2 regions of the Clostridium sp. genome follow, and region 2 is predicted to be linked to the other one. Evidence: a T-box and tRNA genes for the amino acid it is inferred to sense, from the RefSeq annotation. Region 2 holds a T-box; the other holds one or more tRNA genes.
The links. The T-box of region 2 lies ahead of thrS (threonine--tRNA ligase). A T-box ahead of a tRNA ligase gene usually reads a tRNA of that ligase, here a tRNA-Thr.
Positions count from the first base shown of each region.

Region 1 (3,434 bases), 3.0 Mb from region 2:
ATTTATAGTTTTTGATGCACAGCTGGTTACTGGAAGTATGGAAAAAAAAGAAAAGGTTAGTGATAATGTAACCATAGTATTTACTAAGGAAGGTGAAACTGAAGATGCATATATAGAAAAAACTGTAAATAATATAGGGCGTAAAAATGAGGTGTTTGTAGTAACTTCAGATAAATTGGAGCAACAGCTTGTTTTTCAAAGAGGAGCAGTTAGGATGTCTTCTTTAGAATTTTGCAAGGAAGTTGAGGCCATAAATCATAAAATTCACAGTAAAATTGAAATTAATTACTCAGACAAAAAACATGCCTTAGAAGATAGAATAGATAAGAAGATATTAGATGAACTAGAAAAAATTAGAAGAAGTGAATAAAATCTATTGACTATGAATTTATTTCTAATGTATAATCAATATGTGGTGTATATTTGTTTTGGGGGGATAGGCTTGGAGAATAGGGGTTATATTAGTAAGAAAATTTCCTCCTTTAAAGAAAGTTTGGATGAGGAAGTAGTTGCTGAAGCTAAAAATGGAAATAAAAGGGCTCAGGAATATTTGATTAATAAATATGAGAACTTTGTTAAATCGAAAGCAAAGTCTTATTTTTTAATCGGAGCAGATAAAGAAGACATATATCAAGAGGGAATGATTGGCTTGTATAAAGCCATAAGAGATTTTAAGGCGGATAAATTATCATCTTTTAAGGCATTTGCTGAATTGTGTATAACACGTCAAATAATAACAGCTATAAAAACAGCTACAAGACAGAAACATATTCCGTTGAATACATATGTTTCCCTTAATAAACCTATATATGACGAGGAATCTGACAGGACTTTGTTGGATGTCTTATCAGAAGCAAAGGTAGCTGATCCTGAGGAACTCATAATAAGTAGAGAGGAATTAAACCATATACAGAGAGAAATAGGGGGTATACTTTCAGATCTGGAAATGGAAGTGCTTATGTCCTATTTAGATGGTAAATCCTATCAGGAAATTGCGTGTGATTTAGATAGGCATGCAAAATCTATAGATAATGCGCTGCAAAGAGTTAAAAGAAAATTAGAGAAATGTTTAATCCACAAATAAAATTAATATTGACAAAGAAATGCAGATGTATTAAAATTGATAATCGGTATGTAACTCATAGTTGTATATTTATAGGCGGGAGTAGTTCAGTGGTAGAACACTAGCTTCCCAAGCTAGTTGTCGCGGGTTCAATCCCCGTCTCCCGCTTCCAACTTAGATTGCCCATGTAGCTCAGTTGGCAGAGCGTCACCTTGGTAAGGTGGAGGTCACCAGTTCAATCCTGGTCATGGGCTCCAATAGAGTATAAAATTATATAAATGACATTGCAACACACCAGGGTGAGTTTACTTAATTAAAACTTAAAATTTTGAACAAACAGGGAGGAAGAAAATAAAATGTCAAAAGAGAAGTTTGAGAGAACGAAACCACATGTAAACATAGGGACAATAGGACACGTAGACCATGGTAAGACAACACTGACGGCAGCAATAACGACAGTATTGGCAAAAGAGGGGAAAGCAGCAGCAACAAAATATGATGAAATAGATAAGGCACCAGAAGAGAAAGAAAGAGGAATAACAATAAATACAGCACACGTAGAGTATGAGACAGACAAGAGACACTATGCACATGTAGACTGTCCAGGACATGCAGATTATGTAAAGAACATGATAACAGGAGCAGCACAGATGGATGGAGCAATCCTGGTAGTAAGTGCAGCAGATGGACCAATGCCGCAGACAAGAGAGCATATACTTCTGGCAAGTAGGGTAGGAGTACAGTATATAGTAGTATTTTTGAATAAGTCAGATCAGGTAGATGACCCTGAATTAATAGAATTGGTTGAGATGGAAGTAAGGGAATTGTTGAGTGAGTATGGGTTCCCAGGAGATGACGTTCCAATAATAGTAGGAAGTGCATTGAAGGTACTGGAAAATCCAGATGATCCAGAAGCAACAAAGTGTATACATGAGCTTATGGATGCAGTAGATAATTATATACCGACACCGGAAAGACCAATAGATAAACCATTCCTAATGCCAATAGAGGATATATTCACAATAACAGGAAGAGGAACAGTAGCAACAGGAAGAGTAGAGACAGGAGTGCTCAAGATAGGAGACGAACTTGAGATAGTAGGACTTAGTGAAGAGAAGAAGAAGACAGTATGTACAGGAGTGGAAATGTTCAGGAAGCTTCTTGACCAGGCAATGGCAGGAGACAACATAGGGGTACTGTTGAGAGGAATACAGAGAGAAGAAGTAGAGAGAGGCCAGGTATTGTCAAAACCGGGAACAGTACATCCGCACAAGAAATTTGTAGGGCAGGTTTATGTATTGAAGAAAGAAGAAGGAGGAAGACATACTCCGTTTTTCAATGGATACAGACCGCAGTTTTATTTCAGGACAACAGATGTAACAGGCTCGATAGCCCTTCCAGAGGGAGTAGAGATGGTAATGCCTGGAGATCATATAGACATGAATGTAGAGCTTATAACACCGGTAGCAATGCATGAAGGACTGAGATTTGCAATAAGAGAAGGCGGAAGAACAGTTGGCTCAGGTGTAGTTACTAAAATTGTAGAGTAGCTTTTTGGGAAAAGAGGACTGGGTTTCTTGGATCTGGTCCTTTTCAAAACTTATAGAAATATAAATTTTTCATTGACATAAAAACTAAGCTGTGATAAAGTATATAAGTAATGCGTAATTTTAGAATTATTAAGATACATATGGTTTAATTGTTTATGGATTCTAAATTAGGAACATAAATTTTTATTAAATGCGGTGTTGTCAATCATCGTCATAAACTATGTGAAGTTTTTGATATGTTTTAAAAAATAATTTTGTTAAACCCCATCTTCTATGGGGATTAATTGACATACATCAACGATATTAGGAGGTGTGATGGCAGTGAGAGTTAAAGTGACATTAGCATGTACGGATTGTAAGCAGAGAAATTATAGTACGATTAAAAACAAAAAAAATAATCCTGATAGACTAGAGTTGAAAAAGTATTGTCCATTTTGCCATAAACATACAGTTCATAAGGAAACAAAGTAAAATGGCATAGATAAATTAAATGTATGAAATATTTCAAGGGTGTGAATATAATGGCAACAAGCAATAGAAAGACTAAAAAAAATGCAGTTTCATCTAATAAAAAGTCCAATTTTTTTAAGGATTTAATTTTAGAATTTAATAGAATAACTTGGGCATCAAAAGAAAATGTAAAAAAAGCATCCATATCTGTTATTGCATTTTGTGCTGTATATGCCGTTATTGTTGGAATATTGGATTTTGGATTCAATTTTATAGTTCAAAACATGTTGAAATAATAGTAAAAGGAGGTAGGGACTAAGAAATATCATGTCCCTGAGATTATGGCAGATAAAGCTAGATGGTATGTAGTT
Region 1 is NZ_JAKVOI010000001.1:3,173,185-3,176,618, forward strand. It holds gene LKE46_RS15730 (NYN domain-containing protein) at 1-370, shown strand, start outside; gene sigH (RNA polymerase sporulation sigma factor SigH) at 443-1,084, shown strand; tRNA gene LKE46_RS15740 (tRNA-Gly) at 1,160-1,231, shown strand; tRNA gene LKE46_RS15745 (tRNA-Thr) at 1,245-1,320, shown strand; gene tuf (elongation factor Tu) at 1,420-2,613, shown strand; gene rpmG (50S ribosomal protein L33) at 2,935-3,084, shown strand; gene secE (preprotein translocase subunit SecE) at 3,135-3,359, shown strand; gene nusG (transcription termination/antitermination protein NusG) at 3,405-3,434, shown strand, end outside.
Region 1: it encodes a tRNA-Thr, which carries the amino acid that the T-box ahead of thrS (threonine--tRNA ligase) is inferred to sense. The anticodon was not compared.

Region 2 (3,434 bases):
AAAAGCACATCTATGCCTATATTTTCTAACTTTTTTATAAAACTTTTATCAATATTTCGGTGAACTACAGCAGTATGTTTGTCTATAAAATGCAGAAGCATATCCGGATGACCGCAGACTTCGCCGTAGAGCTCTCTGCATGGCGGGCATATTATAATTTCTGCTCCAAGTTTGATCAAATTTTCTTTTTCTTCAATGCTTGTTCTAAAATCAATAATTGCGTATTTCATGTTAATTCTCCTTTTATGTTTGTAAATATTATAAGCTTGCAGGCTAAACTTGTCGATATTTGACAATCAAATTTTGAATATAGATTTTGTTTAGATGCATACTATTTGAGAAGGGAGTGTGAAAAATGCCGCTGTTAATTTTAGTTTATAAGGCTGAAAAAGAAAATATAATAAATGGAATAAGAGCTATGAGAGAATATTTTAAAGGTAAAAATATAAATATAGGTATATCTGAAAAGATGGAATCCGATACTCACTTCCTAAAGATATTTTCCGATAGTGAATTAAATGAAAGGCTTAAAAATATATTCAATATTTATATAGCTGATATACTGTACAGTATAATGGTAGATGAATTCTACAAAAAGGACATGGACAATTTTTTAAGTGAGACCTATTTTTTCTTGAATACCGGGGAGATTGAGTGGATAAAAAAAGAAAGTATTAATTGTATTAAAGGAAACATATCAATTATAGATGAAAATTCTGTCTATTGTATAAATAAAAAAAATGACATAATTGAAAAGATAATAAGATGTATAGATGAAAACAACAATATAAACGTAGAAGGATTTGTTACCTTCAGAATGAAGAATATACTGGATGATTTTGAAAGTATAGTGGATAAAGTGGTAGAAAAGTACATGGTTGAAAAAGAATATGATGAGTTTATAAAGCTTCTTAAGTATTTTGTGGAAATACAGGAAAGCAAAATAGATTATCTGGATATAGTTATACAAGATAGTGGAAATTATATTATAAGAGACGAAAATGGCGCTGATATAACAAATAAATTGTTCAACGAGCTGGATGAATGCAGAAACAATAATGCTGCAACTTCTGAAGATATGCTCATAAGTACTCTTATAACCAATGCCCCTGAGCGTATAAGCATACATTCCATTGAGAATTGCAGAAATGAAGAGCTTATAGATACAATACAGAAAGTGTTTACTGACAGGGTAAAGCTTTTTAATAAATGTAATGTATAATAGAATTTTTTATATTGACATATTTGATCAATAATAATAAAATAAGTACCATAAGCAAAGGTAATGACAAGGAAAAGTAGATAAAACATTGTCTCAAGAGATAAAAACTTGTTAGCTGAGAGGTTTTTTAGACGATGTTTATTGAAAAACCACCTTTGAACCGGATACTGAATATGGTATCACATATTTATCCATTATTAAGTATTTCCGTTAACCGGCGTTAAAGGTACAGAGATAACAGTATAAGTGTATGTATCGATCTATATAACTATACAATTATTTGTATGCTTTACGGTTAACTTGGGTGGAAACACGGCAGACAGCTCGTCCCATGATTTATGGGAGGGGCTTTTTTAATTTTAAAATTATTAATATCGTTGCTATATATTTTGTAGGAGGAGGAAAATAATGATAAAAGTATCTTTGAAAAATGGAAAAGTAATTGAAGTTGAGAGCGGATCTACTATATCGGATGTAGCATCTAAAATAAGTATTTCCCTCGGGAAAAAGGCGGTAGGTGCCAAGTTGAATGGAAAAGTTGCAGAACTCATGGAAGAAGTGAGGGAAGATTGCAGGGTTGAAATACTTACATTTGAAGATGAGGAAGGAAAGAAGATAGTATGGCATACTGGATCCCATATACTTGCACAGGCAGTCAAAAGGTTATATCCGGATGTAAAATTAGCCATAGGTCCTGCCATAGACAATGGATTTTATTATGACCTGGATGCAGATTTTTCATTTACGCCGGAGCTTCTTGAAAAAATTGAGTCAGAAATGAACAAAATAATAAAACAAAATGAGAAGCTTGAAAAATTTGAGTTGCCAAGACCTGAAGCCATAAAATTAATGGAAGAGGCTGGAGAACCCTATAAAGTTGAATTGATTAAGGATCTTCCAGAAGATGAGGTAATAACTTTCTATAGACAGGGAGACTTTGTAGATCTCTGTGCAGGTCCCCATGTACCTTCAACAGGCAGGGTAAAGGTAGTAAAACTTCTTTCAATTGCAGGGGCCTACTGGAGAGGAAATGAGAACAATAAAATGCTCCAGAGAATATATGGAATTGTCTTTGAAAAGAAAAGCGAACTGCAGGATTATTTGAAAATGATAGAAGAAGCCAAAAAGAGAGATCATAGAAAACTTGGGAAAGAACTTGATTTATTCAGCATACATGAGGAAGGCCCCGGATTTCCTTTCTTCCATCCAAAGGGAATGGTTATAAGAAATACCCTTCAGGAGTTCTGGAGGGAAGTTCATAGGAAAGCAGGGTATGATGAGATAATGACTCCGATCATATTGAATGAGGAATTGTGGCACAAGTCAGGACACTGGGATCATTATAAAGAAAATATGTATTTTACTAAAATAGATGATGAGGATTATGCTATAAAGCCAATGAACTGTCCAGGTTCAATACTTGTATATAAGAGTAAAATGCATTCCTACAAGGATTTTCCTATAAGATATGGTGAAATGGGAATTGTTCACAGACACGAGAAATCAGGAGCACTTCACGGACTTATGAGAGTGAGATGTTTTACCCAGGATGATGCACATATATTCGTAACTAGGGATATGATTAAAGAGGAGCTTTTGAATGTAATAAAACTTATAGATAATTTTTACAAGGTATTTGGATTTGAGTATTTTGTGGAACTGTCCACAAGACCGGAGAATTCCATGGGAAGTGATGAAGACTGGAATACTGCAACAGAGGGCTTGAAGTCTGCATTGGAGGCAGCAGGACTGGATTACAAGGTGAATGAAGGAGATGGAGCTTTCTATGGACCTAAGATAGACTTCCATTTAAGAGATTCAATAGGAAGAACATGGCAGTGTGGAACAGTTCAGCTGGATTTCCAGATGCCATCATGTTTTGACTTGACCTATGTAGGACCGGATGGGGAAAAACACAGACCAGTCATGCTCCACAGAGTTGTATTTGGATCTATAGAGAGGTTCATAGGAATATTGATAGAAAACTATGCAGGAGCTTTTCCCGTATGGCTTGCACCGGTTCAGGTTGAAGTTATGAATATAACTGACTCACAAATTGATTATGTGAATAAAATAGTAGAGGAATTAAAGGAAAGGGACATTAGAGTGGAGTCCGATGTAAGAAATGAAAAAATAGGATATAAAATAAGGGAAGCTCAGATGCAAAAAGTACCATATATGATTATAATTGGAGAAAAAGAAGTAAGAGAAG
Region 2 is NZ_JAKVOI010000001.1:171,156-174,589, forward strand. It holds gene LKE46_RS01005 (DUF6873 family GME fold protein) at 1-230, opposite strand, end outside; gene ytxC (putative sporulation protein YtxC) at 356-1,222, shown strand; T-box leader at 1,277-1,557, shown strand; gene thrS (threonine--tRNA ligase) at 1,631-3,434, shown strand, end outside.